One region of the Streptomyces sp. NPDC018031 genome, then DNA from elsewhere that is predicted to be linked to it. Evidence: riboswitches for the same ligand, from Rfam matches in the RefSeq annotation. Region 1 holds a riboswitch; each other region holds the start of a gene.
What was found. Region 1 has a riboswitch for cyclic di-AMP ahead of ACH4B3_RS06795 (M23 family metallopeptidase). Riboswitches for the same ligand answer to the same signal wherever they lie in the genome.
Positions count from the first base shown of each region.

Region 2: it holds a riboswitch for cyclic di-AMP, as region 1 does, so the genes downstream of both, ACH4B3_RS12480 (M23 family metallopeptidase) here and ACH4B3_RS06795 (M23 family metallopeptidase) in region 1, are expected to answer to the same signal.
Region 3: it holds a riboswitch for cyclic di-AMP, as region 1 does, so the genes downstream of both, ACH4B3_RS01790 (transglycosylase family protein) here and ACH4B3_RS06795 (M23 family metallopeptidase) in region 1, are expected to answer to the same signal.

Region 1 covers NZ_JBIRFT010000002.1:99,286-109,442, forward strand. Annotated here, with positions in the region: gene ACH4B3_RS06775 (citrate synthase) at 1-509, shown strand, start outside; gene ACH4B3_RS06780 (DNA topoisomerase (ATP-hydrolyzing) subunit A) at 692-3,142, opposite strand; gene ACH4B3_RS06785 (M16 family metallopeptidase) at 3,348-4,718, shown strand; gene ACH4B3_RS06790 (M16 family metallopeptidase) at 4,736-6,103, shown strand; cyclic di-AMP (ydaO/yuaA leader) riboswitch at 6,447-6,601, shown strand; gene ACH4B3_RS06795 (M23 family metallopeptidase) at 6,615-7,418, shown strand; gene ACH4B3_RS06800 (GntR family transcriptional regulator) at 7,694-8,413, shown strand; gene ACH4B3_RS06805 (HPr family phosphocarrier protein) at 8,665-8,946, opposite strand; gene ACH4B3_RS06810 (GNAT family N-acetyltransferase) at 9,189-10,157, shown strand, end outside.
Region 2 covers NZ_JBIRFT010000004.1:29,397-39,553, reverse strand. Annotated here, with positions in the region: gene ACH4B3_RS12510 (SDR family NAD(P)-dependent oxidoreductase) at 1-679, shown strand, start outside; gene ACH4B3_RS12505 (histidine phosphatase family protein) at 717-1,379, shown strand; gene ACH4B3_RS12500 (PucR family transcriptional regulator) at 1,778-2,992, opposite strand; gene ACH4B3_RS12495 (SGNH/GDSL hydrolase family protein) at 3,210-4,109, shown strand; gene ACH4B3_RS12490 (DoxX family protein) at 4,724-5,296, shown strand; gene ACH4B3_RS12485 (DUF6227 family protein) at 5,774-6,544, shown strand; cyclic di-AMP (ydaO/yuaA leader) riboswitch at 7,371-7,529, shown strand; gene ACH4B3_RS12480 (M23 family metallopeptidase) at 7,541-8,728, shown strand; gene ACH4B3_RS12475 (aldo/keto reductase) at 9,128-10,114, shown strand.
Region 3 covers NZ_JBIRFT010000001.1:424,320-434,476, forward strand. Annotated here, with positions in the region: gene ACH4B3_RS01770 (hypothetical protein) at 1-936, shown strand, start outside; gene ACH4B3_RS01775 (phosphotransferase family protein) at 933-1,859, opposite strand; gene ACH4B3_RS01780 (PPOX class F420-dependent oxidoreductase) at 2,259-2,669, shown strand; gene ACH4B3_RS01785 (bifunctional serine/threonine-protein kinase/glutamate ABC transporter substrate-binding protein) at 2,861-4,822, opposite strand; cyclic di-AMP (ydaO/yuaA leader) riboswitch at 5,350-5,558, shown strand; gene ACH4B3_RS01790 (transglycosylase family protein) at 5,564-6,745, shown strand; gene ACH4B3_RS01795 (DUF427 domain-containing protein) at 6,840-7,226, opposite strand; gene ACH4B3_RS01800 (MarR family winged helix-turn-helix transcriptional regulator) at 7,794-8,279, opposite strand; gene ACH4B3_RS01805 (MFS transporter) at 8,533-10,134, shown strand; gene ACH4B3_RS01810 (hypothetical protein) at 10,080-10,157, opposite strand, start outside.

The DNA.
Region 1 (10,157 bases):
CCGCCTGCCTCACCGGAGCGATCGGGGCGCTGTCCGGGCCGCTGCACGGGGGAGCGCCCAGCCGGGCCCTGGACACCCTCGACGCCATCGGCACCCCGGAGCGGATCGATCCCTGGATACGGGAGCGGGTGCTGGCGGGGGACCGGATCATGGGATTCGGCCACCCGGTCTACCGCACCGAGGACCCCCGCTCGCGGATGCTGCGCGAGATCGCGGAGGAGTTCGGCGGCCCGCGGGTGGCGTTCGCCAAGGAGGTCGAGCGGCGGGTGGAGGCGATCCTCGCCGAGCTGAAGCCCGGCCGGGAGCTCCACACCAACGTGGAGTTCTACGCCGGCGTCGTCATGGAACTGAGCGGCCTGCCCCGCGCGATGTTTACTCCGACCTTCTGCGCCGCCCGGGTCGTCGGCTGGAGTGCCAACATCCTGGAACAGGCCGAGGACTCCAAGATCATCCGGCCGGCCGCGCGGTACACCGGGCCGCCCGCGCCGCAGCCGGTACCGGCGCGCTGACCGCTCCGGTGGGCTGACCGGTCCGGCCGGCGGCCCGGCCCCCCGGGGGCGGCCGGCCCCCGCTCGCGGCGCGGCACCGCCGGTGGTGCCGCGCCCCGGCCGTGCCGCGGACGCACGACGGCGCGGCCGCCCGCGGAGGGCCGCCGCGCCGCACGCCGGGCCGGGGGCGCCGCCCCCGGCCGTCACACCGGTCCGGCGACCACCGCGACCGGCTTCGCCGGCGGCACCCCGGAGCCGTCCCGCCGCGGGTCCGGCTCCGGCAGCGGCACCGGGACCCCGGCCGCCGTGGCCGCGCGGGCCGGGGACGGTCCGGCCCAGGCCAGCACCAGATGGTCCTCGCCCTTGAGGAACCGCTGGCAGCGCACGCCACCGGTGGCCCGCCCCTTGCGCGGGTACTGGTCGAACGGCGTCAGCTTCGCCGACTGCATCGCACCGTCCAGAGTGCCGGAGCCGCCCGCGCCGGTGAACACCACCGCGTCGACCGCCGGATCCACCGCGGTGAACGAGATCACCTTCGCCCCGGCCGCCAGCTTGATCCCCGCCATGCCGCCCGCCGGGCGGCCCTGCGGCCGGACCTGGCTCGCCTGGTAGCGCAGCAACTGGGCGTCGTCGGTGATGAAGACCAGATCCTCCTCGCCGGTGCGCAGCTCCACCGCGCCGACGATCCGGTCCCCCTCCCTGAGCCCGATGACCTCCAACTCGTCCTTGTTCGCCGGGTAGTCGGGGACCACCCGCTTGACCACGCCCTGCTCGGTGCCGATCGCCAGGCCCGGCGAGGACTCGTCCAGCGTGGTGAGGCAGACCAGCCGTTCGCCGTCGGTCAGCGTCAGGAACTCGGAGATCGGCGCGCCGCCCGCCAGCTGGGGCGGGCCCGCCGTCTCCGGCAGCATCGGCAGGTCGATCACCGCCAGCCGCAGCAGCCGGCCCGCCGAGGTCACCGCACCGACCTCGGCCCGCGCGGTCGCCGGTACCGCGGAAACGATCACGTCGTGCTTGGCGCGCTTGCCGGTGCCCTCGTCGGGCAGCGGCTCGCCGGTCGCCGTACGGGCCAGCAGCCCGGTGGAGGACAGCAGCACCCGGCACGGGTCGTCCGCCACCTCCAGCGGCACCGCGGCGACCGTGGTGCCCGCGGACTCCAGCAGCACCGTCCGCCGCTCGGTGCCGAACTTCTTCCCGACCGAGGCGAGTTCGGAGGAGACCAGCTTGCGCAGCTCCGCGTCGGACTCCAGGATCCGGGTCAGCTCCTCGATCTCCTGGCGCAGCCGGTCGCGCTCCGACTCCAGCTCGATGCGGTCGAACCGGGTCAGCCGGCGCAGCGGGGTGTCCAGGATGTACTGGGTCTGGATCTCGGAGAGCGAGAAGCGCTCGATCAGCGACTGCTTGGCCTCCGCCGCGTTCTCGCTGGAGCGGATGATGCGGATGACCTCGTCGATGTCGAGCAGCGCCACCAGCAGGCCCTCGACCAGGTGCAGCCGGTCGCGCCGCTTGCCGCGCCGAAACTCGCTGCGCCGCCGGACCACCTCGAAGCGGTGGTCCAGGTAGACCTCCAGCAGCTCCTTGAGGCCCAGCGTCAGCGGCTGCCCGTCCACCAGCGCGACGTTGTTGATGCCGAAGGACTCCTCCATCGGCGTCAGCTTGTACAGCTGCTCCAGCACGGCCTCCGGGTTGAAGCCGTTCTTCACCTCGATGACCAGCCGGAGCCCGTGCTCCCGGTCGGTGAGGTCCTTGACGTCCGCGATGCCCGGCAGCTTCTTGGCGCCCACCAGGTCCTTGATCTTGGAGATGACCTTCTCCGGGCCCACCGCGAAGGGCAGCTCGGTGACGACCAGGCCCTTGCGGCGCGCGCTGACGTCCTCCACCGACACCGTGGCGCGGATCTTGAACGTGCCGCGTCCGGTCTCGTACGCGTCCCGGATGCCGCCCAGTCCCACGATCCGGCCGCCGGTGGGCAGGTCCGGGCCCGGGACGTACCGCATCAGCGTGTCCAGGTCGGCGCCCGGGTGCTTGATCAGGTGCCGGGCGGCCGCGATCACCTCGCCCAGGTTGTGCGGCGGCATGTTGGTGGCCATCCCGACCGCGATCCCGGAGGCGCCGTTGACCAGGAGGTTCGGGTAGGCGGCGGGCAGCGCCACCGGCTCCTGCTCGCTGCCGTCGTAGTTCGGCGCGAAGTCGACGGTGTCCTCGTCGATCGACTCCGTCATCAGGGAGGTCGCCGAGGCCATCCGGCACTCGGTGTACCGCATCGCCGCCGGCGGGTCGTCGTTGCCCAGCGATCCGAAGTTGCCGTGCCCGTCGACCAGCGGCAGCCGCATCGAGAAGGGCTGCGCCATCCGCACCAGGGCGTCGTAGATGGAGGCGTCGCCGTGCGGGTGCAGCTTGCCCATCACCTCGCCGACGACCCGGGCGCACTTCACGAAGGACCGCTCCGGGCGCAGCCCCATCTCGTTCATCTGGAACAGGATGCGCCGGTGCACCGGCTTCAGCCCGTCGCGGGCGTCGGGCAGGGCCCGTGAGTAGATGACCGAGTAGGCGTACTCCAGGAAGGAGCCCTGCATCTCGTCGACGACGTCGATGTCGAGGATGCGCTCCTCGAAGTCCTCCGGTGGCGGGGTCTTCGTGCTGCGGCGGGCCATCGCGGCTGCGGCTCCTTCAACTGCCGATGCTGGTTCTGATGCCGACCATTGTGGACCGACGCACCGACAACGCCGACCACCCCCCGCCCCGGGGGGACATCGGGCCCGGGAACTTCGCCAGATGTCGGCCCGCTTGCATAGAGTGACAGGACTGTATCGACACACCGCTTCGCTACCGCATCAGCACGCGATCGAAGGGACGTACATGCCCATGGGTCACACGGCCACGCAACAGGCCGGTTCCGGCGGCCTGACAGCGACCGAGCACCGCCTGGCCAACGGCCTGAGGGTGGTGCTCTCCGAGGATCACCTGACCCCGGTCGCCGCGATCTGCCTCTGGTACGACGTCGGCTCGCGCCACGAAGTCAAGGGGCGTACCGGCCTGGCTCACCTCTTCGAGCACCTGATGTTCCAGGGGTCGGCCCAGGTCAAGGGGAACGGCCACTTCGAGCTGGTGCAGGGCGCCGGCGGGTCCCTCAACGGCACCACCAGTTTCGAACGCACCAACTACTTCGAGACGATGCCCGCCCACCAGGTCGAGCTGGCGCTGTGGCTGGAGGCCGACCGCATGGGGTCGCTGCTGGCCGCGCTGGACGAGGAGAGCCTGGAGAACCAGCGGGACGTCGTGAAGAACGAGCGCCGCCAGCGCTACGACAACGTGCCCTACGGCACCGCCTTCGAGCGGCTGGTCGCCATGGCCTACCCGGAGGGGCACCCGTACCACCACACGCCCATCGGATCGATGGCCGACCTGGACGCCGCCTCGCTGGAGGACGCCCGCGCCTTCTTCCGCACCTACTACGCGCCGAACAACGCGGTGCTCGCGGTCGTCGGCGACATCGATCCCGAGCAGACCCTGGCCTGGATCGAGAAGTACTTCGGCTCGATCCCGTCCCACGACGGCAAGCAGCCGCCCCGGGAGGGCAGCCTGCCCGAGGTCATCGGCGAGCAGCTGCGCGAGGTCGTCGAGGAGGAGGTGCCCTCCCGCGCCCTGATGGCCGCCTACCGGCTGCCGCACGACGGCACCCGTGAGGCGGACGCCGCCGACCTGGCGCTGACCGTGCTCGGCGGCGGGGAGTCCTCCCGCCTGCACAACCGCCTGGTACGCCGCGACCGCAGCGCCGTCGCGGCCGGCTTCGGCATGCTCCGGCTCTCCGGCGCGCCGTCGCTGGGCTGGCTCGACGTGAAGACGTCCGCCGGTGTCGAGGTGCCCGACATCGAGTCCGCCGTCGACGAGGAACTGGCCCGGTTCGCCGCCGAGGGCCCCACCCCGGAGGAGATGGAGCGCGCCCAGGCCCAGCTGGAGCGCGAGTGGCTGGACCGGCTGGCCACCGTCGGCGGGCGCGCCGACGAACTGTGCCGGTTCGCCGTGCTCTTCGGTGACCCGCAGCTGGCGCTCACCGCCGTCGACCGGGTGCTCGCCGTCACCGCCGACGAGGTGCGGGAGGTGGCCGCGGCCCGGCTGCGCCCCGACAACCGCGCGGTGCTCGTCTACGAACCCACCGGGCCCGCCGGGGCCGATGCCGAGACCGGCGCCGAGGCCGCCGACGAGGAAGAAGGGGAGTCGGCCCAGTGAGCGACACCGCCACCACCATGACGTTCCACCCGCAGCCGCAGGCCGGTTCCGCCAAGCCGTGGGCCTTCCCCGCCCCGGAGCGCGCCACCCTGCCCAACGGTCTGACCGTGCTGCGCTGCCACCGCCCCGGTCAGCAGGTGGTCGCCGTCGAGATCAACCTGGACGCGCCGCTGGACGCCGAGCCCGCCGGCCTCGACGGGGTGGCCACGATCATGGCCCGTGCCCTGTCCGAGGGGACCGACAAGCTCACGGCCGAGGAGTTCGCCGCCGAGCTGGAGCGCTGCGGCGCCACCCTCGACGCGCACGCCGACCACCCGGCCGTCCGGGTCTCCCTGGAGGTCCCGGCGTCCCGGCTGCCCAAGGCCCTCGGGCTGCTCGCCGACGCGCTGCGCGCCCCCGCCTTCCCCGAGGGCGAGGTGGAGCGGCTGGTGGCCAACCGGCTCGACGAGATCCCGCACGAGCTGGCCAACCCCGCCCGCCGGGCGTCGATGGCGCTCTCCAGGGAGCTGTTCCCGGCCGACGCCCGGCACTCCCGGCCGCGCCAGGGCACCGAGGAGACCGTGCGGCGGATCGACGCCGCCGCGGTGCGCGCCTTCTACCAGGCCCATGTGCGCCCCGCCGGCGCGGTCGCGGTGGTCGTCGGCGATCTGACCGGCGTCGACCTGGACCAGGCGCTCGCCGACACGCTGGGCGCCTGGACCGGCGGTCCGGCGGAGCAGCGGCCCAGCCCGGTGATCACCGCCGACGACACCGGCCGCGTGGTGATCGTGGACCGCCCCGGCGCGGTGCAGACCCAGGTGCTCATCGGCCGGATCGGCGCCGACCGGCACGACCGGGTCTGGCCGGCGCAGGTGCTCGGCACCTACTGCCTCGGCGGCACCCTCACCTCCCGCCTGGACCGCGTGCTGCGGGAGGAGAAGGGCTACACCTACGGGGTGCGCGCCTTCGGCCAGGTGCTGCGGTCCACCCCGGAGGGCACCGGCGCGGCGATGCTGGCCATCTCCGGCTCGGTGGCCACCGAGGTGACCGGCCCGGCACTGGAGGACACCTGGAAGGTGCTGCGCACCCTCGCCGAGGAGGGGCTGACCGACGAGGAGCGCGATGTCGCGGTGCAGAACCTGGTCGGCGTCGCCCCGCTGAAGTACGAGACCGCGGCCGCCGTCGCGGGCACTCTGGCGGACCAGGTGGAGCAGCACCTGCCGGACGACTTCCAGGCCCACCTGTACGCGCGGCTCGCGGAGACCGGCACGGTCGAGGCGACCGCGGCCGCGGTCAACGCGTTCCCGGTCGACCGGCTGGTCACCGTGCTGGTCGGTGACGCCTCGGTCATCGAGGAGCCGGTCCGCGCCCTCGGCATCGGCGAGGTGAAGGTCGTCAGCGGCTGACGGCCGATCAGCGGCGGTCTCCCCCGGGAGCCCCGGCACCGTGACTCCGGTGCCGGGGCCCCCGGCTGTGTGCGCCCCCTCCGGTGCCGGGTCACCGGCTGGGGGCCCGCCCGTCCCGGGGCGCCGTTCCGCATCCGCCGCCCGGCCGCCCGTCATGTCGATCGGCCCGCCACGCCGTTGGCCCATCGGGCGGAAGATCCGCCTCCGGTGTCCGGTTTGTTGGTGAGACAGCGCTTCTGCCCTGTGGCGAGGGCAACAAAAATCGTGATCCGTTTGGTGTTCAAAAGATCGTCCGTCTAGCTTCGATCCGGCTGTTCGTCAGTTTGCGTCGCACCCGCGGCCCGGACAGTCATCGCCGAGTCCCCGGGGCACGCGTCCCAGGGAGCCGGGGACCCACCATCCCCAGGGGTGAATCGGGTGCCTCTCACGAGGGACCCGTAGGAGACCTTCCTGCTCCGAACCCGTCAGCTAACCCGGTAGGCGAGAAGGAAGGAAAGGAGTACGCCGGACCATGGCGTTCACCCGTCCCACCGGGAAACACCGCCGTCCCCGCGGCGCCGTCCGCACCGGTGCCAACGTCGCCGGCATGGCCACGCTCGCCGCCTCCGGCGTCGTCGCGACCCTGGCCTCTCCGGCGCTCGCCGCGTCCGACGACTCCTCGCGCTTCGAGGACACCGGCCTGAACCAGGCGATCGTCATCGGTGACGACATCGCCGAGCAGATCGACGCCCAGGCCGTCAGCCAGGAGGTGGCCGCCGAGGAGGCCGCCGCCAAGGCGGAGGCCCGCAAGGCCGCGGCCGTCAAGGCCGCCGAGATGAAGCGCAAGGCCGAGGCGGCGGAGAAGAAGGCCAAGGCCGAGCGGGAGGCCCGGGAGCGGGCCGCACGGGAGGCCGAGCGCAAGCGCCTCAACACCTTCGTGCTGCCGGTCGAGGGCTCCTACGTCTCCACCCAGTACCACGCCACCAGCGGGCTGTGGTCCTCCGGCAGCCACACCGGCATCGACTTCCACGCCTCCACCGGCACCTCGGTGCGGTCCGTGGGTTCGGGCACCGTCGTGGAGTCCGGCTACGGTGGCGCCTACGGCAACAACGTCGTCATCAAGATGAACGACGGCACCTACACCCAGTACGGCCACCTGTCGGCCCTCTCCGTCACGGTCGGCCAGACGGTCACCCCGGGGCAGCAGATCGGCCTGGCCGGCAGCACCGGCAACTCCACCGGCCCGCACCTGCACTTCGAGGCACGCACCAGCCCGGAGTACGGCTCGGACATCGACCCGCTGGCCTACCTCCGCTCGCACGGCGTGAACGTCTGATCCTTCCGCCGGTACGCCCCCGGGCGTACCGCCGCACCGCGTGGGCCCCGGCCGTCCGGCCGGGGCCCACGCGCGTTCCGCGGCCGCCCCGCGCCGCCCGGTCCGGTGTCCCGCCCGCCGGTATCCCGCCAGGTCCGCCTGGCCAGAAGATATCCATGAAATCCCGGTTGCCGACCGAAATTCCCGCCGTCTGGAATAGAGTCGTCGAACACACACGTCGATCGATCGCGTTTCGCGGCGATTAATGCGGAGGTTTCGACCATGCGGGACCGGAAATGAGCGGCGATACCACCGCGGTCCACAGCGGTCGCCGGATTTCGGCACACGCGGTGTGCTCCGCGATTCGCGACGACATCGTCTCCGGTGTGTACGAGCCGGGCGGCAGGCTGACCGAGGAGGTGCTGGCGCGCCGCTACGGGGTCTCCCGGGTGCCGGTGCGCGAGGCGCTGCGGACCCTGGAGTCGGAGGGGTTCGTCACCACCCGCCGGCACGCCGGGGCCTGCGTCGCGCGGCCCTCCGAGCGCGAGGTCGCCGATCTGCTCGACATCCGGGTGCTGCTGGAGCCGCTGGGCGCCGCCCGGGCCGCGCAGCGGCGTACCGAGGCCCATCTCAAGGTGCTGCGCGGCCTGGTCAGGCTCGGCAAGGAGCGTGCCGAGCGCGGGCAGTCGGGGGAGCTGCGCGCCCTGGGGGACTGGTTCCACGAGACGCTGGCGCAGGCTTCCGGCAGCCCCGGGCTGGCCGGGCTGCTGGTCCAGCTGCGCCGCAAGACCGACTGGCTGTACGCGGTGGACCCGTCCCGGCCGGTGCCGGGCCCGCCGTCCCGCGGGGCCGGGCGCGGCGAGCCGGGCACCGCCGGGGCGGCACGGTCCTGGGGGGAGCGCGGCGCGCTGCTGGACGCGGTGGCCCGGCAGGACGCGGAGCGGGCCCGCTCGCTGGCCGCCGCGCACGCCGAGCGGGAAATGGCGGAATACCGGCTGCGCCGGCCTTTCCGGTGAGCGGGCCGAAACACGCCGTAAACACGGTCTGCGATCGGAAGTAACAACCGCCCGATATACCGGGGGCGGATACACCGAAGGTAATTCCCGGCGGAATGTCCTGCCCGGTTGCCGCCGGGAATGACCAGCAGAAAGGCCGCGGTGCCCTGTGGGGTACCGCGGCCTCGCCGTGTCGCCGACCGGGTCCGTACCGCCGGAGGTACGGGTGCCACGGGACCGCGGCATGCCCGCGGCGCGCCGGGACGCTCGGCTCAGACCGTCTCCGGAAGCTCCTCGAGCCCCTCGGCGACGAGCTTGGCCAGACGGTCGAGGGCCGCCTCGGCGTTGTCGTCCTCGGAGGCCAGGACGATCTCCTCGCCGCCCTGGGCGCCCAGGCCCAGGACGGCGAGCATGGACGCGGCGTTGACCGGCGTGCCGTCGGCCTTCGCGATCGTCAGCGGGACGCCCGACGCGGTCGCCGCTCGGACGAAGATCGACGCGGGACGGGCGTGCAGGCCCTCGGCCCAGCCGACGGTGACGCGGCGCTCAACCATGGTGTAGCCCTTCAGGTCGTTACTAGTTGTCTAGACCAGTCTCTCATGTGGTCGGTGGTGGTCCGAGACGGACTTTCCGCACAGCCTGCCGGGCCGCGGCGGCGGCCGCGAGGCGGCCCACCCTCCGGGCCCGCCCGCGCCGCGACCGGATCCGGACCGGCCCGACCGCCGCGCCGGACCGGCCCTGACGCGACCGGATCCGGACCGGTGTCGCCGTCCGCCCCGGCGCTTACCCTGGCCCCATGGAGACCGCGTCAGATCCGGACCGCCACAGCTACCCGGCCCACTGGGAGGCCGACGTGGTGCTCCGCGACGGAGGCACCGCGCAGATCCGTCCCATCACCCCGGACGACGCGCAGCGCCTGGTCAGCTTCTACGAGCACGTCTCGGACGAGTCGAAGTACTACCGCTTCTTCGCGCCCTACCCGCGGCTGTCGGACCGGGACGTGCACCGCTTCACCCACCATGACTACGTCGACCGGGTCGGCCTGGCCGCCACCATCGGCGACGAGTTCATCGCCACCGTCCGCTACGACCGCATCGACGAGCGGGGGCTGCCGGTCTCCTCGCGCCGGAACCCCGACGGGGGCGGCGGCCGCGGCCCGGACCGGCCGCCGCCGGACGAGGCCGAGGTCGCCTTCCTGGTGCAGGACGCCCACCAGGGCCGGGGCGTCGCCTCCGCCCTGCTGGAGCACATCGCCGCGGTCGCCCGGGAACGCGGCATCCGCCGCTTCGCCGCCGAGGTGCTGCCCGCCAACACCAAGATGATCAAGGTGTTCACCGACGCGGGCTACACCCAGCAGCGCAGCTTCGAGGACGGCGTGGTCCGCCTGGAGTTCGACCTCGAACCCACCGACCGCTCGCTCGCCGTGATGCGCGGCCGGGAGCAGCGGGCCGAGGCCCGGTCCGTGCAGCGCCTGCTGGCGCCCGGCTCGGTGGCCGTCATCGGCACCGGCCGCCGCCCCGGCGGGGTGGGCCGCACGGTGCTGGGCAACGTGCTCGACGGCGGCTTCACCGGCCGGGTGTACGCGGTCAACCACGCCTTCGAGGACGGGCTGGCCGAGCTGGCGCCGGAAGGCGTCCCGGCCCACCGCTCCATCCGCGAGATCGCCGAACCGGTCGATCTGGCGATCGTCGCGGTGCCCGCCGAACAGGTCCCGTCCGTCGTCGCCGACTGCGGTGAACACGGCGTCCAGGGACTGGTCGTCGTC
Region 2 (10,157 bases), on a different contig from region 1:
CGCGACGCACGACCTGGTGCTCACCCACCTCACCGCCGACGACGGACTCGCCGCCACGGTCGGCCGGGTGGTCGAGGCCGGCGCGGAGGTGGTGGCCACCGTGGCCGGCGACCTGACACGGCGGGACACCGTCGACACCCTCGGCGAAGCCATGGCCGCGCACCGCGAGCGGCTGGACGTCCTGGTGTGCAACGCCGGCGCGTACAGCTACCTGCCGTGGGCGGACACCAGCTGGGAGGACATCCGTTCGGCCATCGACGTCAATCTGATGGCGCACATCGCCTGCGTCCGCTCCGCCACCCCGCACCTGGTGGCGCGCCAGTCCGGGCGGATCGTCGCGGTGTCCACGGTGATGACCCGGCTCGGACGGGCCGAACTCGTCCCGTACATCGCGGCAAAAGGGGGACTGGAAGCACTCGTTCGGGGACTCGCTCGCGAACTCGGCCCGCACGGGATTACAGTGAACGCCATTCGCCCCGGTTCGATCGAGCTGAGTACGGAACAGAGGGCCCATCCGGATTACCCCGCCTGGCGGCAGCGGGAATTCGCCCGGCAGTGCATCAAGCGGCACGGGCACCCGGAAGACGTGGCGGCGGCCGTGGCATTCCTCGTTTCACCCGAAGCCGGTTTCATCACGGGGCAGAGTCTGACCGTCGACGGCGGCTGGGATCTCAACTGACCCGCGGGCGCGGGCTGAGCCAAGGACCATCATACGAATGGTGCACGAACAGGATTCCGTTACCCATCTCCTGCTGGTGCGGCATGCGCAGTCGCATGCCAGCGTGAAGAAGCTGATCGCGGGTTCCCGGACCTGCCTCGGCCTCACCGAACTGGGCCATGAGCAGGTCACTCGCCTCGCGGACCGGCTGCGCGCCGAGCAGCTGCGCCCGGACGCGCTGCTGACCAGTCCGGTCCGCAGAGCCCGGGAGACCGCCGACGGACTGGCGCGCGGCCTCGGACTCGGCGAACCGGTCGTGGAAGAACAGGTACGGGAACTCGACTTCGGTGTGGCGGACGGTCTTTCGATCGACGAATACAGCCGCGTGCACGGTGATTTCGACATGACCGCGAATCCCGAACGGCCTTTCGCTCCGGGCGGGGAAAGCTGGTCCCGGTTCCGGGTCCGGGCCGGGGACGTGATGCGCGGACTGGCGAAACTCCACGCGGGCGAACGGGTGCTCGTGGTGTGCCACGCGGGATTCATCGTCGCGGCCATGGCGGCCGTGCTGGACGTACCACCGCCGGTGCTGTTCACCGACGCCACACCGGCGGCGACGTCGATCAACGAATTCGCCCACGACGGCTCCGGCTGGCGCCTGGTCCGGTTCGACGACGCGGCGCACATCGGCACCCCGGCACCCGCCGAGGGCACCGGCTGAGGCGACCCCGCACGGGCGCGTCCCGCCCGGCCGCCACGGCCCGGCGGTGAGCTGCCCGGGAACGCCCCGGAGTTCGGCGGCAGCTCGGGCGCGCCGGGCCGGTCGTTCGGCCGGTCGTTCGGCCGGGAGTCCGGCCCTGAGCGGCCGGGCGGGCGGGAGTTCTCACGGGTGGTCGTGGGCCCCGCCCGGGCGCCTGGCCGTGTCGTCCCACCGGTGGTGATGTCTCAGCGGCCGTGTCGTCTCACCGGTGGTGGCGTTCCACCGGCCGTGTCGTCTCAGTGGTTGTGGCGTTTCACCGGCCGTTGTGTCTCAGCGGTGGTGATGTCTCAGCGGTGGTGACGCGGCCGAGCCCCGGCCGCGGGCCTCGGCCGCAGGCCCCCGGCGGTCCGCCGCGGACGTCACACCGCGGCGGCGCCCTCGGCGGCGGGGCCGTCCGGGAACAACCGCAGCGCCGACAGCGCCACGCCCAGGTCGGCGACGGTCCGGGGATCGCCCAGCGAACGGCCGACCAGCTCCTCCAGCCGGCGCAGCCGGTAGCGGACGGTGTTGCTGTGGCAGTACAGCAGCCGCCCCGCCCCGGCCGCCGAACCGCCCGCGGCGAACCAGCACTCCAGGGTCTCCAGCAGCCGCGTCCGTTCCTCGTACGGCAGCCGGAGCACCCGGTCGAAGACCACCCGGGCGATCCGCCCGGCGTCGTCCGGGGCCGCGGCCACCAACATGGCGACCGGGTGGTCGTCGAACCGGGCGATCCCCGCCGGCCGGCCGCGCAGCCCGGCCAGGGCCAGCCGGGCCAGCCGCAGCGCCTTCGGAGTGTCCCGCAGGGAGTCGTAGGACGGGCTGACCCCGATCCGGCAGTCCGCGGGACGGTCCAGCACGCGCAGCGCCGCCTCCTCCGCGGCCGGGCCGCGCACCGCCACCACGCCCACCTGGAGATCCGGCAGCAGCCGCCAGGCGGAGCGCACCTGCTCGTGCTGGAGCCGGGACTCGACGCCGGGCAGCGCGTCCCGGCCGGGCGCCGGGACCTCGGCCGCGACCACCAGGAACGGGCCGTCGGCGGGCAGGCCGAGGACGTCCGCGGCCTCCCACAGCGTGGTGCTGTCGGTGAGCAGCCCGGTGAACAGCGCCTCGACCAGCACGGAACGCTCCCGCTCGCGCTGGAGCAGCAGCGCGGCGGCCGTCTCGCGGTACGCGTCGCTCGCCGCGGCGGCGTACCCCTCGATGAGCCACCAGGTCGCCAGCGAGATCACCGTGTCGGCGGTGACACCCTCGGTGCGCCCGGCCTCGGCGGCGAGTTCGGTCCACAGGAACTCGGAGCCGACCCGGTAGGCGTGCAGCAGCTCGGCGAGCGGGGTGCCCTGCCGGGCGCGTTCCCGGCCCACCTCCAGGGCGGGCGTCAGGTCGGGTCTGGTGCCGTCCGCCAGGTGCCCGTACACCAGCTCCAGGTTGCGGCGGCAGGAGGTGCTCAGGGTCCGGAACGGGATGCGTTCCTCGCTGCCGTAGTACGTCACCTCGGCGCGGATCCGGCGGGCCATCCGGTCGCCGAGCTCGGGTGCCCGCCGCAGCAGCGCCGCTGCCACCGGGGCCACTGCGGGGGGAGGGATCGTGCGGCTCATGCCGCGCAGGCTACCCAGGGGCGCGTTGTGCCCGGGGACAACGGTGCGGGACGCCCGTTGTCCGCCCGGCCATGGCCCGCGCGGTCGGCGGCGGTCACGATACCGGCATCGTTACCGGCCGGTATCGCAGCGCCTCCGTACCCGATCACCCGACACTCCGCCCCGCCCCCGCCCTTCCTCCCCGAGCCGCTGGGCGGGGCCACCCCCAGGAGGAACCGTGTCCACCACCGTCCCGAAGCGATCGATCGCCCTCCTCGGCTGCGCCCTGCTGGCGACCGGCCTCACCACCACCACCGCAACCGCCCGGGCCGAGCAGTCCGGCGGCGCCCGGCACGTCGCCCTCGGCGACTCCTACGCCTCGGGCGCCGGGATCCCCGCGCAGTCGGCGGGCCTGTGCATGCGGTCCGACCAGAACTACGGGCAGCGGGTCGCCGACGCCCTCGGCGCTGCCCACTACACCGATGTGAGCTGCGCCGGGGCCAAGGCGTCCGCGCTCACCAAGCCGCAGACGGACCTCGGGGTGCCGGTGAACGGCGCCCAGCTCGACGCCGTCACCCCCGACACCACGCTGGTCACCCTCACCATCGGCGGCAACAACCTCGGCACCTCCGACATGGGGTTCGTGGACGTCATCGCCGCCTGCTCCGCCCTGTCCCCGACCGACCCGCTGGGCGCACCCTGCCGCGACCTGTACACGGACGGGGACGGCGGGGACACCCTCGTCGCACGACTCGCCGCCGCGGGAAGCGAGCTGACCGCCGCCCTCCGGCGGATCCACACCACCGCGCCGCGGGCCCGGGTGGTGGTCGTCGGCTACCCGTCGGTGATCCCGGCCGATCCGCGGAAGTGCCTCGGCAAGCTGCCGATCACCACCGGGGACATCGCCTATCTGCACGGCGTCCTCGGCGAGCTGAACGACATGGTCGCCCGGACCGCGGCTGCGGGCGGCGCGACCTACGTCGACACCGTGGCCGCCACCCGGGGGCACGACAGCTGCTCCGCCGATCCCTGGATCGAGGGCCTGTTCCCGGCCTCGCCGGCCCTCCCGCTGCACCCCGACGCCACCGGTCAGCGCGTCATGGCGGACGCGGTACTGGCCGCCCTCGGCCGCGGCTGACCGCGCCGGGGCGCGCCGCCACCCCGGCGCGCCCCGGCCGTCCGGCCGGGTGCTCCATGCGGACCGGGTCCCATGCCGGGCGGCCGGACGCTCCGTACCGGGCGGAGGGGCCCGGCCCGGGCCCCGCCCCTGGCACCGTGCGTCGCCGAGGAGCCGGGGGTCTGCTCCGGCGGTCCGCTCCGTCGGAAGCGCGCCCCCGTTCCTGGCCCGGAAGCCCGGCCCGGAAGCCTGACCCAGGAAGCCCGGCCTGGAGGCACGCCTGCGGAGGCCCGGTCCGGAAGCCCGGTCCCGCAGTCCCGCTCTGAGGCACGCCCCCGGAAGTCCGCTCCGGAAGCGCACCCTCCGTTCCTGGTCCGGAAGCCCGGCCCGGAAGCCCGGCCCGGAAGCCCGGCCCGGAAGCCCGGGCGGAGGCACGCCCCCGGAAGCCCGGTCCCGCAGTCCCGCTCTGAGGCACGCCCCCCGGGGCACGCTCCCCCGGATAGCGCACCCCCGGATGGCCCGGCCCCGGCGGTGGACCCGGCCGAAGCGGCACAGAATCGGTCACGGACGCGAGTGGCACCGCGCCCGCCGCGCCACCCCGCCCTCCGTACCGGCACCGGGAAATGGACACCGCCATGTCGATGACGTTCCGCACGGACCTCGGACTGCTCGCGCTGCGCCTCGGAACCGGCGGCGTGCTGTTCGCCCACGGTGCGCAGAAGCTCTTCGGCTGGTTCGGCGGCCACGGGCTGGACGGCACCGCCCACGCGATGGAGCACATGGGGTTCACACCGGGACGGCACAGCGCGCTGGCCGCCGGACTCGGCGAGGCGGGCGGCGGGGCGCTGCTCGCGGCCGGGCTGGCCACCCCCGCGGCCGGCGCGGCGGCGGCCGGCGCCATGGCGGGCGCGGTCTCCGTGCACGCGCCCGCCGGGTTCTTCGTCACCGAGGGCGGCTTCGAGTACCCGGCGTTCCTGGGCTTCGTGGCGGCGGGCATCGGTCTCGCGGGCCCCGGCCGGTACTCGCTGGACCGGCTCACCGGCCACTGCCTGGACCGCCCCTGGGTGATGACGGTGGCCTTCACGGCGAGCGCACTGGCGGCCGCCACGGTGGTCAAGCGCCGTACCTCGACCGTCGCGCGGCGCGGTGCGGCGGAACCGGACGGCACCGAGGGGACCGAGGGCCCCGAGGGCACTGCCGGGGACTGACCCACACCCCCGGGCCCGCGGCCGGGCAGCCGGCAGGCTCCGGCAGGGAGCCGGGGAGCCGGGGAGCCGGGGAGCCAGGGAGCCGGGGAGCCGGGGCGCCGGGGCGTCGGGGAGACACGGTCCCACGGGGAGCGTCGGATCCGGACAGATGTGCGGCGGACTCTGCGTCGATTTCGGGTGGAATCCGGGCTCATGCCGACTCGGCCGCGGCCGTGGACCGAGGCCGTGAACAAGCGGATCCGGACGGGCCGCATCCGTGTAATCCCCGGCAGGAGCTGCCTCGTTGGCCGGAAGTGTGATCACACGAGCCCCTCGAGTGATGTATTCGACTCTTCTGGCGCAGGTGTGAGTGAAGAGGCCGTGTCAGGGCGCGGCTTCCTCGAAACACAGCACGCAGCGCGTGTCGACGCCGCTACGGTAAGTCGCGAAGTGTCGCTGGGGGGCGCGGCGTGTCGATTTGGCCGGGAGGAGAGAGACATGGTGCACGGACAGGTCGGTGGTACCCCCGCCGAGCATCTCGACGGGCTGCTGGCCCGTGCCCAGAACGGGTTCGAGATCGACGAGACGGTCCTCACCCAGCTGCGTGATGCCTTGATGCACCAGACCGAGCTGCGTTCCTGCCGCCAGTGCAACGAACCCCCCGCCCGGCTGGGCTACACCACCTTCCGGCACGTCTTCCTCCTCCCGGACGGCAGCAGCGTCGTGCTGTGGGAGCTGGAGCACAACACCGGCCCGGGCGACGGCCCGCAGCACGAGGTCTACGCCGACGAGGACACCCTGGTGCAGGCCGAGCGCCGGGCCCACGACCGCACCGGCGGCGCCCGCTGGGAGGAGTTCGACGAGGAGCGGCTCTGGCTCCCCGACCAACTGCTGCGCGGCCCGCTGCCGGTGGAGACGGTGCGGGCGTACGTCGCGGACAACTCGGCCGACCACGCCCGGCGGGTGCTGCGCCGGGCGGAGAACGAGGACCGCCCGGGCGAGGAGGTCCGGCGGCTGCTGGAGACGGCGTTCGCGCACGACATCGCGCTGGCCCCGAAGCCGCGCCGGCGCACCGGCGGCCCGGACGCGACCTGGTGCCGCTTCTACGAGCACGCGTTCCTGCTCGCCGGCGGGGACGAGATCACCCTCTGGGAACTGGAGCACAACCTGACCAGCGACGGACGGCTGGTCTGCGAGGTCTACCTCGACGAGGGATCGGCCGAGATGGCCGCCGACCGACGGGCCCGCGCACGCGGCGTCGAACTCTGACCCTGACCGGCACCCGGCACCGGTGATCACCCGAACCCCGGTGCGAGCGGCGCCGCGCCCCGGCGGCTCCCGGGGCCCGGTGGCTCTCCGTGCCCGGCGCTCCCGGTGCCCTCGGCAGCCGGTGGCTCCCCGTGCCCCGACGGCTGCTCGTGCGTCGGCGGCCGTGCCCGGTGCGTCCGGCGATCCCCTGTACCCCGGGGGCGCCACGTACCCCGGTGGGCGCCACGGAGCCACCCACGCCCGCCCCGCCCCGGTGCCCCGCCCCTCGGTGCCCCACCCCGTGGCGGGCACGCACCCGCTCTCCTGTCTCCGTCACCTCTGTCACCTCTGGCACCTCCGTCACCTCCGTTCGGGTCCCTTGGTGCCCCGTCCCGTGGCCGGAGCCTCCGATGCCCGGCACGGGCCTGAACGTGGGCGTACGGCGGCGCCCCCATCCAGCGCTGCGCGCCGGGCCGCCGGGCCGCCGGGCGCGGGTGCGGGCACAGGCCGGAGGAAAGCCGGAGAGAAGGGAGAGCGGCCGACGCGGGGCGAGGCGCCGACGCCGCTCGGCGTACCGGCAGGGCCGCCGGCGCGACTGCCCGCATCCGCGCATCACGGAGAGCAACCGGGCGTGATCGTTCCGCATAACGATTGACGCACGATCAGCGAAGTCGGGTTTCCTGGGCGTTCACCTGTGCTGTGCAACTCGCCGATGTTTGCCCGGTAATGCCCGGAACATTCTTCCCCGAGGGCAACGGATTCCGGGGAACGGCTTGGAATAGCGTCCCGCCGTCTATTAACGTTCGATAACGCAGCGCGGTCGTTCCAGCCGCCAAAGAGGCGGCACCGTGCGCCGTCGCCGAATCCCGCATGCACCACGGCACCAGCAGTACCAGGGAACCGGGGAACCACCATCCTTGGGGTGAATCGGGCCGAACCCGGCCCGTAGGAGACCTTCCTGCTCCGAACCCGTCAGCTAACCCGGTAGGCGAGAGGGAAGGAAAGGAGTGCGCCCCCGTGGCGTCCAACAGGTCTGCCCTTGACGAGGCACCGTACGGCACCCCCACCGGACCGACCGAGGGCGCCGACCCCGGGCCGGGCCCACGGACGGCGGCCGCGCAGCGGACCGACACCCAGACGGTCTCCTCCCCGGTGGCCCCCTCCTCCGAGTGGGAGGAGTGGAACCCCACCGCCGACTCCCTCGCCCCGGTACGCGGCCGGCACCGCGTCGCCAAGCAGCGCGGCACCATGGCCCGCAGCGGGGCGGTACTCGGCGTCGGTGTCATCGCCGCGGTCGGCGCGGGCGGCATGGCGACCGCCAAGGACCGTCCCAACCCCCCGATATCCATGCCGGACGTCGCGCACATCGCCGACGAGATCCAGGACTCGCTGCCCGACGCGGGCGAACTGCCCGGCATCGGACCGCTCCTCGCCGGTGGCGACTCCTCCGGCGGGCAGCCCGCCGGTTCCCCCCAGCCCTTCTCCCAGGCCGGTCTCACCGCCGAGGACCGGGCCAACGGGACCACCGACGCGGGCGAGGCCCTGCGCGCCCGCATCATGCAGCAGGCCGAGCACCAGCAGAACGCCGCCGACGACGCCGCACGCGAGGCTGCCGCCAAGGCCGCCGCGGAAGCCGCCGCGAAGGCCGCCGCGGAGCGGAAGGCCGACGAGGAGGCCGAACGGAAGGCCGCCGAGGCGGAGGCCGAGCGCAAGGCGGCGGCGGAAGCGCAGCGGAAGGCCGAGGCGGAAGCCGAGCGGAAGGCGGAGGCCGCCCGCAAGGCCGAGGCCGAGCGCCGCGCCAAGCTCGCCACCGCGTACGCCCTCCCGCTGGCCTCGTACACCCTCACCTCGACCTTCGGCGAGGCCGGCGACATGTGGTCCGCGAACCACACCGGTCAGGACTTCGCCGCCCCCACCGGCACCCCGGTCAAGGCGGTGCACGGCGGCACCATCACCGAGGCCGGCTGGGCCGGTGCGTACGGCTACCGCATCGTCCTCACGCTCGATGACGGCACCGAGGTCTGGTACTGCCACCTCTCCTCGATGGTCCGGACGTCCGGCTCGGTGTCCGCCGGCGAGGTCATCGGACGCGTCGGCGCCACCGGCAACGTGACCGGCCCGCACCTGCACCTGGAGGTCCGCCCCGGCGGCGGCTCCCCGATCAACCCGCTGGCCTGGCTGCGCGAGCACGGCCTCAACCCCTGACCTCGTCCCACTCACCGCCCCCACCCCGATACGCCGGTGGCCCTGGTGCTCTCTCCCCCCCCTGACACCAGGGCCGCCGGTCCGGACCGGCACCGGGGCCGACCGGCACCGACGCCGCTGCCTCGCTCTCCCCACGCCACTGGCCCGACCCCTCCCCGCGCCCCGGCGCCTTCCCGTACCCGCGCCGGTCGGCACCTCCCGTACCCGCGCCGGCCGCTGACTCAAGTACCCGCGCCGGCCCCCCGAGCAGTCCGTCGTGACCGGCACCTGCCCGCCCCTTGGCGCCGACCGGCACCGGAGACCGTCCCCAACCGCCAACCGCCAACCGCCACCGCCACCCGCTGTCGCCGCGCGCCCGGCGGTGGAATATCCGCCCAGGCCGCCGCGCTGAAGCGGGGTATGGCTGACAACGACAAGCACACCCAAGGGCAGCGGCGGACCGGGCAGGCGGCCCGGAGGCCGCTCGGAGCGCTGGCGGTGCACCCGCTCTCCCTGGGCGGCAACGTCTTCGGTTGGACCGCGGACGAGGCCGAGTCCTTCGCCGTCCTGGACGCCTACGCCGCCGCGGGCGGCAACTTCATCGACACCGCGGACGTGTACTCCGCCTGGGCGCCGGGGAACCGGGGCGGAGAGTCCGAGACCGTCATCGGCAACTGGCTCGCCGCCCGGGGCAACCGGGCCGAGATGGTGATCGCCACCAAGGTGGGCGGTGGCTACCCCGACCCGCGCGGCCTCACCGCGCGGGCCATCAAGAGCGGTGCCGACGAGTCCCTGGCCCGGCTGCGCACCGACCACATCGACCTCTACTACACGCACTTCGACGATCCGTCGGTGCCCGTGGAGGAGATCATCACCGCGCTCGACGACCTGGTGAAGACCGGCAAGGTCCGCGAGATCGCGGCCTCCAACCTCTCCGCGGACCGGCTGGAAGCCTCCCTGAAGTTCTCCGAAGCGGAAGGACTGGCCCGCTACGTCGCCCTCCAGCCGCACTACAACCTGGTCTCCCGCGACACCTACGAGGGAGAACTCGCCGCCGTCGCCGCCCGGCACGGCATCGCCACCGTGCCCTACTTCGGCCTGGCCTCCGGCTTCCTCACCGGCAAGTACCGGCCCGGCAGCACCGTGGACAGCGCCCGCTCGGCCTCCGCCGCCAAGCACCTGGAGACCGAACGCGGCCGCAAGGTGCTCGCCGCTCTCGACGAGATCGCCGCGGCGCACGGGGCCGAGCAGGCCACCGTCGCGCTCGCCTGGCTGGCCGCCCAGCCGACCGTCGTCGCCCCCATCGCCAGCGCCCGCACCGTGGACCAACTGCCGGCACTGCTCGCCGTGGCCGACCTGAAGCTCACCGACGCCGAACTGGCCGCCCTCACCACGGCCTCGGAGTAACCCCCGCCTCGTTGAGGGACCCCACCCGGGCGGCCGGGCCCGG
Region 3 (10,157 bases), on a different contig from region 1:
GCCGTTCGTGTCGGGTTGGCCGACGTGGCCGTCATCAGGTCGACCAGCACCATGTTCGCCCAGCTGGATGACCAGTTCGGAGGAGAACACGCTCGTCACTCCGTCATCCAGTACCTGAGCAGAGATGTCGCGCCCCTGCTCACCGGCCAGTACACGGAAGCCGTAGGGCGCGCGCTGTTTGCCACAGTCGCGGAGGCGACGCTCCTGGCCGGGTGGATGTCGTACGACTCATGCCACCACGGCCTTGCCCAGCGCTACTTTCTCCAGGCCCTTCGCCTCGCCCAGGACGGCAACGACCGCCGATTGGCGGGGAGCATCCTCTCTGCCATGAGCCACCAGGCCACCTTCCTCGGTCACTTCACGGAGGCGGCCACCCTGGCCCGCGCCGCGCGGATGGGCATCTCGGGAGTCGCGACTCCGACGCTCATGGCTCAGTTCCACGCGATGGAGGCCCGCGCCCTGGCCCGTACCGGCGATACCCGGGCGTGCGAGCTCGCGCTCGCGGAGGCGAGCAAGGCCATGGAGAGCCGCAACAGCAGCGACGAGCCGGAGTGGATCACTTACTTCGACGAGGCCGAGCTTGCGGCCGAGGCCGCCCACTGCTTCCGCGATGTGAACAGCGCACGGCAAGCCGTCGCGCACGCCGAGAACGCGATGAGCGGGAACCACGTCCGAAGCGACTTCTTCGCCACCATGGTCCTGGCCGACGCCCACCTCCGCGCCGGTGAGCCCGTGGAAGCCTGCCGGGTGGCGCTGGACGCGCTTGATCTTGGCGAACAGCTCAGGTCCGCTCGGTGCGTGAGCTATCTCGCCGAATTCCGTCAGCACCTGGCGGAGGCCGGCGAATCAGCCGCTATCCGCGACTTCTACGAGCAGGCGTCCGATCAGCGGCTGTGGCGCGCGACTGACAGAGTCGTCGGGCAACGCTCCCGCTAGAAGGGTCGCCAGTCCCGGCGGCTGCCATCCGTCTTCAAGGCGTTCAGCCGTCGTGCGAACTCCTCCGCGGATTTGGTGCTCGTCGTCACCTGCTGGCCAAGCCAGACGACCATCATCAGTTCCCGGAGGTCGGCGAGGACCGGATAGCCCGGCCAATTCATCAGGTCGAACCCGTAGTGGTAGACGAAGGACTCGTACTCACTCCGCGTGTGCCAGCCATAGCGGTCGTAATAGATCGCGGTGAGGATGAGATCCCACTCTCGCGGAGCCAGCGCGAAGCCGTCGAGATCGATGAAGATCGCTTCGCCGGTTCGGTGCCGGATTACGTTCCCTATGTTCGCGTCACCGTGGATCATCCCGAACGGGAGTACGAAGTCGAGCCGGTCGTACTCCTTGTGCAGCTTGGTGGCGCGATCTTCGAGAAAGGCTCGGTCTTCCTCTGCGACGCCGTCCAGCCGGCGCAGTGAAGCACCCAGCCGGGCGAAGGGGTCGAAGTACGGCAGGCCCAGCGACTCCGGTTCCTCCAGCCAGTGCAGCCGCCGCAAGAGCTTGGCGAGCTCATTGAGGGTCGCGTACTCCTCGCGCTCCTGGGCGCTCTCCCAGAAGGTCACCACCCTGCCACCGGCCAGCACCGGCTGACGGACGTCGGGCAGCACCCGGGTCGCGGGAAAGCTCTCCGTCTCCAGCCACCGGGCGACGCGGACCGCCCGCTGCATCTCTTTCAGGCTGTCGGGGTCTCTGGCGATGCGGATGATCACTGGCGCGGATGCGAGGCGGTAGACAGCATTGGAGCCGAGCCTCAGCAGCTCAGCACCCGCGGGGTTGAGTCCAGCCGCGAGGCAGCTCTCTCCCAGGACCCCCCTCGCGCTCTCCTCTGTGAACTCCGTCGCCCCGTTCGGGGCCCCGCCATCGCCCGAGATCATGCCGTCGACGCTACCGCCCGCCCGGAGCGCCGCGACAGACGGCCACGTCATAATGGCGTGATGATCTTGCTGTGAGCGGGGCCAGCCAGGCACTCCGCCGCAGGTCAACCGGTTCGGGGCGTCTTGAGCTCTCCCGGCCTCCGGAGCCGTGTGCGCAGGTTCGAATCCTGCCGGGGGCACTTCGCGAGAAGTGCCGGAAGACCCCGCGATCAGCGAGTCAGCTGAAGCGGGGTCTTTTGCGTATTCGCGGCCGGATGCGGCTGCCGGCCGTCTCATGAGGGTGATCACGCACAGGCGGTGTGCGGGGGCGGGCGTGGCTCCGGGAGGGCCGCGGCAGTCGCGGCGGGCGGCCTCGGCGGCCTTGACCTCGACCGCGGTTGAGTTTCTAGGGTCGGCCGCATGATCTTCACTGAGAAGGAGCGCGAGTACCTCGCCGCCCAGCCGCTGGCCCGGCTCGCCACCATCGGACCCGACGGGGGTCCGCAGGTCCGCCCGGTGGGCTTCCGGCTCAACGACGACGGCACCATCGACATCGGTGGGCCCGACATGGCCCGCAGCCGGAAGTACCGCAACGCGCAGGCCCGTCCCGACGTCTCCGTGCTGGTCGACGATCTGGCTCCGGCCGATGACCCGGTCGCGGGCGGGTGGGGGCGCGGGGTCGAGATCAGGGGCCGGGCCGAGGTGCTGACCGTCGACGTGCCACCCGTGGCACCCGACTACTTCAGCCGGGACATCATTCGCGTCCACCCCCGGAAGGTCGTCGCCTGGAACCTGGAGGCGCGGGGGACCGACTCCCGCGAGGTCGGGTGAGGCAGGACCGGAAAGCGAATCGGCTCGGTTCCCGCGGGCTCCGGAAGCGGTCGCGGACCGAGTGACCCCCGGACCCTCCGAAAGGCCGTCCGCAGGTTCACCATTGCGCGTTTGCGGCATGGTTCCCGCGGCCCGACAGCGGCCGATGTCCGGGAATCGTGCGACGGTCCGACGCGAGGGTTCCGGCGGGGTTATTGCTGGGGCGGGGCTTCGGCCCGAAGGAGGGGGAGATTCTCGGTCATCGCCGTGTCCCAGGCCCCGTCCGCCGTCATTTTCCGCAGCGCTTGGCGGATTCCGTTCCTGAGGTCGCTGCGTTTGGGAACGCCGATGCCGTAGCGCTCGTAGGTGAGTTCCAGGCCGGCCAGCTCGTAAGTGCCGGGCTCCCGGGCGGCCCAGCCGGCGAGTACGGCGTCGTCGGCCGTGACGGCGTCCACTTCGCCGTTCGCCAGTCCGGCCAGGCACTGCGGAATGGTGTCGCGCTCCAGGAGCTGGGCCCGGGGGGCGAACTTGGTCTTCATGTTGAGTCCGGGGAGGGAGCCGGTGACCGAGCAGAGCTTCTTGTCGTTCAGGTCCGCGGGCTTGTCGACGGACGGGCCGTTCGCGCGGGTCAGCACGTCCTGGTGGGCGACCAGGTAGGGACCGACGAAGTCGACTTTGGTGGCCCGCGCGTCGGTGATGGCGTAGGTGGCGACGATGAAGTCGACCTCGCCGCGTTGCAGCAGACGTTCGCGGTCGGCGCTGGGGGCCTCCTTCCACTCGATGTCGCGGGGGTCGTGGCCCAGTTGCCTGGCGATGTACGTGGCCACGTCCACGTCGAAGCCGCTGTGCCGGCCGTCCGGGGTCTTGAGTCCGATCCCGGGCTGGTCGAACTTGACCCCGATGGTGATCTTCTTGCCACCGGGGGTGCCGCTGCCGCCGGAGGCGCCGGCCGGGTCGCCGCCGGGTGTGCCGGAGGTGCCCGGGCTGCGGGGTGTGCGGCCTTCCGCCTCTCCGCCGCCCGGGTCGCCCCAGGGCAGCAGGGTCCACAGCAGGACGCCGACGACGCCCAGCGCGCCGAGCGCCGACGCGTAGACCCGCCCGTGGCGCAGCCGGGCCGTCGGCGGCCGGGCCGGCGAGGGCGGCGGCGGGGCGGCGGAGGCGGGCGGCGGCGGGGCGGGCGCGGGCGGCGGCGAGGCGGGCGCGGGCCGCGGCGGGGCGGGCGCGGGCGGCGGCGGGGCGGCGGAGGCGGGCGCGGTGGCCGGCTGGGTGGGGGGTCGCGGGCCGGTGGGGCCGGGCGGGTCCGGGACGGGGGCGTCGGGGGACGCGTGGGCCGGCCGGGCCGCGGCCATCGCGGCGGCCTCGGCCTCGGCCAGCAGCCGGTCCAGGGTCGGCGCGTCCGGGCGCCGGTCCGGGTCGCGTACCAGGACCGATGTCAGCACTCCGGTCAGCGGTCCGGCGTGCCGTGGCGGCGGGACGTCCTCGCTGAGGACGGCGGCGAGCGTGGCCAGGGTGTTGCCGCGGCGCAGCGGGTTGTGCCCCTCCACGGCCACGTAGAGCGTCATGGCCAGCGACCACAGGTCGGCCGCGGGCCCGCCGTCCTGGCCGGCGACGCGTTCCGGTGCCATGTAGTCGGGGGTGCCGATGATCGAGCCGGTGGCGGTCAGGACGGTGGAGTCCAGGACGGCGGCGATGCCGAAGTCGGTGAGGACCGGGCGGCCGTCGGGGCGCAGCAGGATGTTGGCGGGCTTGATGTCGCGGTGCTGGATGTCCGCCGCGTGTGCCGCGCGGAGGCCGTCCAGCATCCCGCGGCCGGCCCGGGCCGCCTCGGCGGGCGCGAGCAGGCCGCGGTCGAGCCGGTCCTGGAGCGATCCACCGGTGACGAGTTCCATGACGAGCCAGGGGTAGGGATGCTCACCGCCGTCCACGATGTGGTGGATGGTGACGACGTTGGGGTGGTCCACGCGCGCGAGTGCCCTGGCCTCCCGGAGGACGCGGGCGCGCAGGGCGCGGGCGGCCTCGGGGTCGTACTCGGCGAGTCCCGGGTCGGGTGGGCGCACTTCCTTGAGTGCCACTTCGCGGTGGAGCGCCAGGTCACGCGCTTTCCACACGGTTCCCATGCCGCCGCCGCCGAGCCGCGCCAGCAGCTCGAAACGGTCGTCGATCACCCGCGCCACACGGCCCCCTTCACCCGGACGAGGGCCCCGGGCAGGGTCGTCTGCGAGGATCCGCGGGCCCTCGGGCCGAAGCCCGGGCCAACTCTGCCACAGCTGCCCGGTCGCGGGCAGGCGAGCGGTGAACCCGGCAGTCGGAGGCGCCGCGGCCGGGAGCGGCGGGAACGGATGGGCGTTTTGTCCATCGATCGGGCGGCGCGGCGCCCAACTCATTGACACAAAACGGACTTTTAATGACTCATGCCCTTATAGCTGGCCCGGGTGAGGGAGGTCACGGACGGGGGCGTCAACCCGTGACCGCTCCGTCGCGTCCCGCGCACTTTGCGTCAGGTCGATTACCGGGCGCTTTTCCAGGACGCCATTGTGCAAGATCTCCATTTCGGTACGGAAGAGATCCGGAGCGCAGCGTGACGTAAAGCGGAAGTAATTCGGAGAATGGATCTTTGACGCAGGTCACGTGGCTTGTGGCGGCGAATTCGTTCTGATTACGGTGGCGCCCGCTCCCTTCGGCAATCACTGCTCGGGAGCCTGTAACCGGAGCGCCTAATCCTGCCGCCGGTTGCGGATCCCACGACGCATCACGGCAGGAGCGGGGGAACCAGGTAAGTGCCGGACCGGGCATTCGCACGGCCGGCTTGGGGTGAAGACGCGTTGCGGTGGGATGACCGCTGCTCAGGACGCGGCCGGGCAACTCCAGCCCGAACCCGACAGCTCACCTCGCAGGCGTAGGAGAGGAACACCCCTATGTCTCGCGGACGTCACCGTCGCTATAACCCCGGCCGTATCGCCAAGGTCTCGCTCGCGCTCGCCGCGGGCGGTGCCGGTGTGGCCCTTCCCTTCGTCGGCGCCACTTCGGCGAGCGCCGCCTCCGTCGAGACCTGGGACAAGGTCGCGGCGTGCGAGAGCACCAGCAACTGGAGCATCAACACCGGTAACGGCTTCTACGGTGGCCTGCAGTTCACGCAGTCCACCTGGGCGGCGTTCGGCGGCCTGGACTACGCGCCGCGTGCCGACCTCGCCACCAAGGACCAGCAGATCGCCATCGCCGAGAAGGTGCTGGCCGAGCAGGGCCCCGGCGCCTGGCCGGTGTGCTCGGTGAAGGCCGGCCTCACCAAGGGCGGGCCGGCCCCGGCCATCTCCCCCGACGGTGAGAAGAAGGAGGCGGCTCCCGCCCCGGCGAAGCCCGCCCCCAAGCCGGTGGCCGCCGCGCCGAAGGCCGCCCCGAAGCAGGACGCCCCCGCCACCAAGCCGGCCGAGGGCTCCGAGTACACCGTGGTCCGCGGTGACAGCCTGTTCAAGATCGCCGAGTCGCACGACGTGGACGGTGGCTGGAAGGCCGTGTACGACGCGAACCGCGAGGTCATCGGCGGCAACCCGAACCTGATCTTCCCGGGCCAGGAGCTGGCGCTGACCGCCGAGGCCCCGAAGCAGCAGGCCCCGAAGCCCGCGGCCCCCAAGCAGGAGGCCCCGAAGCCGGCCGCGAAGCCCGCCGCCGCCCCGGCCGAGGCGCCGTCCGCCTCCGGCTTCACCGCGCCGGTCGCCAACCTGGTCCTGGGTACCCCGTACCACCAGGCCGGCAGCGCCTGGTCCAGCGGCTACCACACCGGTGCGGACTTCCCGGTCCCGACCGGCACCACCGTCAAGGCCATCGGCCCGGGTGAGGTCGTCTCGGCCGGCTGGGGCGGCTCGTACGGCAACCAGGTCGTCATCCGCCACGCAGACGGCAAGTACAGCCAGTACGCCCACCTGTCGTCGCTGTCCGTCTCCGCCGGTCAGACCGTCTCCGGTGGTCAGCAGATCGGCCTGTCCGGCTCCACCGGCAACAGCAGCGGCCCGCACCTGCACTTCGAGGTCCGCACCGGTGCCGGCTACGGCTCCGACATCGACCCGATCGCCTACCTGCGCGCCCACGGCGTCAGCATCTGAGGTGCCGACGTCCTGACGGCCGACGTGCCGTAGTCCGGAGTGCCCGGTCCGCCACCGTGCGGGCCGGGCACTTCGGCGTTCCGCCGACGGGTGGTCAGGCGGGTGGCGGAGCGGGGGAATCGCCGGTGACGGCGATGTCGGCGACGGTGTCGTAGAAGGACAGGTGGTCCTTGAGCTCGGCGACGGCGGGGATCGGGTCCGGGTAGGCCCACACGACGTCGCGGTGCGTCCCGCCCGGGCCGGTGTAGGACCAGTACGAGGCGGTGCCCTTGAAGGGGCAGACGGTGTGGTGGGCGGTGGGCTCGAAGAGGCTCAGGTCCACGTCCTGGACGGGCAGGTAGTAGCGGACCGGCAGGCCGGTCTCGTGCACCAGCAGCGGCCGGGTGGACTCGGCGACCACCTGGCCGGCGATCTCGACCCGTACGCGCTGCGAGCCGCGCACGACCTCGACGCGGTGGGCGGTGGTGTGCTGGTCGCTCATGACGGGTTCCCCCTCGGATGGCGTCCGCTCGGTGTCGTTGGGGGAACACCGGGGGGCGGGTTGGGATTCCCGGCCGGTGCGCCCCGCGCGCAGACCCCGGTCCGGTCGCCCGCACGGAGGCCGGCCCGGTCGCCTCCGTGCGGGCCCCGGCCACCTCGGGGGCCCGACCGATCGTCTCCGCGCGGGCCGCGTGCCACGTGCCGGGGCGTTTGAAGGGCCCGGGCTGGGGTGCGTCGGGCTCGCCGGCTGCCCGGCGGAAGGTGCGGCCGGCTCGCCGACCGCCGCGGGCGGAGGGTGCGGTCGACTGCCGGGAGGCGAGGCCCGGTGGGCTGCCGGGCGGCGTGCGCCGGCAGCTGCCGGACCGCGGGGTTGCGCCGGGTGCCGGACCGCGCGGTTCCGCCCGCCGCCCGAAGACTGGTGCCGGCGGGGCCGATCGGCTGCCGGGCCGCGGGGGCGCGCCGGGTGCCGGGAGGCGCGGTTCCGCCCGCTGCCCGAAGACTGGTGCCGGCGTGCGCCGGCAGCTGCCGGACCGCGGGAGCGCGCCGGGTGCCGGGCGGCGGGGGCCGGTCAGTCGCCGGGCGGCGGGGGCTCGGTGTTCCGGCGGGGCCAGTCGCGGCCCTCGTACTCCTCCACCACCCGGTTGAAGCGGGTCAGGGCCGCCTCGAAGTCGGCGAGTTCGTCCGGGGTCCAGTCGGCCAGGATGCGTCCGAGGCCGTCCCGCCGCAGGGTGCGGTCGGCCGCCAGCCGCTTGGCGCCCACCTCGGTCATCCGGAGTTTGCGGGCGAGGCCGCCGTCCGGGTCCGGGATGCGTTCCAGGAGGCCGAGCCGGAGCAGCCCGGCGGTCTGCCGGTTGACGGTGGAGACGTCCAGCTGGAAGGCCTCCGCGAGCCGGCCGATGCTCATCGGCCCTTCGGCGTCGAGCCGGGACAGCAGCACGTAGGCGGAGCGTTCGAGCTGGTACGGGCGGTCGGAGCGGCGCTCACGGGGCGTCATGACATGGCACCGGGCGAGCAGCATCAGCTCGCGCTCCAGCCGTTCGAGGCGGTCCGCCACGCACTTCTCCTCGCTGCCGCCGCCCGTCCTCGGGCCATCGGTCCCTTGACCATGATTTTGCCTTATGCACAGAACGGAGTGCACCCCTCCGGTACTGGATATGCACGATACACATTGTGTGTATGATGCACATCCCGACCGTCCGGCATGTACGCGTCGGCGATGTCGTCCACCCGCTCCACCCCGGGCCCCGGCACGGGCCGCCGGGCCCCGCAGCGCACTGCCTGAACCCACCTCATGGAGGCGGCCCCGAATGTCCGAGAAAGCCAGCGACCCCGTCGGCCCGGCGGAACCCCCTCCCCCGGGGGCTCCGGACGGGCGCACGGCGACGGAGCGCCAGGCGGGCGGCGCGTTCGTGGCCGTGCTCGCCTTCTGCGGCATCGCCGTGTCCGTGATGCAGACGCTCGTCGTCCCGCTCCTCACCGACCTGCCGCGGCTGCTCTCCACCTCGACCTCCGACGCGTCCTGGGTGGTGACCGCCACGCTGCTGGCCGGCGCCGTCTCGACACCCGTCATGGGCCGGCTCGGCGACATGTACGGCAAGCGGCGGATGCTGCTGGTCGCGCTCGCCCTGCTGGTCACCGGCTCACTGGTGTGCGCCATGACGTCCGACCTGGTGCCCATGGTGGCCGGCCGGGCGATCCAGGGCGGCGCCATGGGCGCCATCCCGCTCGGGATCAGCATCATGCGGGACGAGCTGCCGCCGCAGAAGCTGGGCTCCGCGATGGCGCTGATGAGCTCCTCGCTGGGCATCGGCGGCGCGCTCGGACTGCCCGCCGCCGCGCTGGTGGCCCAGCACACGGACTGGCACACCCTCTTCTACGGTGCCGCCGGGCTGGGCACGGTGGCGATCGTGCTGGTGCTGCTGGTGGTACCGGAGTCGTCGGTCCGCACCCCGGGGCGCTTCGACGTCGCGGGCGCGCTCGGGCTGTCGGCCGGGCTGGTGGCGCTGCTGCTGCCCATCACCAAGGGCGGCGACTGGGGCTGGACCAGCGGTGTCACGCTGGGTCTCCTGGGCGCCTCGGTGGTGATCCTGGTGGCCTGGGGCTTCCTGGAGCTCCGCGTCAGCCGGCCCCTGGTCGACCTGCGCACCACCGTGCGCCGCCAGGTGCTGCTGACCAACCTCGCGTCGATCCTGGTCGGCTTCTCGTTCTACGGGATGTCCCTGGTCTCGCCGCAGCTGCTGCAGCTGCCCGGCGCGACCGGCTACGGCCTCGGCCAGTCGATGGTCATGGCCGGTCTGTACGTCGCCCCGATGGGTGTGGCGATGATGCTGGTCGCGCCGCTGTCGGCCCGGATCAACGCCACCCGCGGCCCCAAGGTCTCGCTGATCATCGGCCTGGTGGTGATCGCCGCGACCTACGGCGGCGGCACCGCGATGCTCGGTTCGGTCTGGCAGGTCGCGCTGCTGGCCACCGCGCTGGGCGTCGGCGTGGGCATCGCGTACTCGGCGATGCCGACCCTGATCATCAGCGCCGTGCCGGCCCGCGAGACGGGGGCGGCGAACGGCCTCAACACCCTGATGCGGTCGATCGGCATGTCCACCTCCAGCGCGGTGGTGGGGGTGATCCTGGCGCACCGGACGACCTCGTTCGGGTCGCTCGAACTGCCGAACCTCGACGGGTTCCGGGCGGCGTTCTGGATCTCCTGCGGAGCCGCGGTCCTGGGGCTGCTCATCGCCCTGTTCCTGCCCGCCGGCCGGCCGGGAGGGCTCGGCGCCGGGACGGGACCGGCGGCCGGCGGCACCGGCTCGGCCGCCGGCGGGGACCCGGTGGCGGGCGCGGTCCCGGGCGCGGCCGGTCAGCCCTCCTCGGGCAGGCTGTCCCAGGCCTCGCCCTCCTCGCGCAGCTCGTAACCCTCCGTCTCGGCCACCGACCG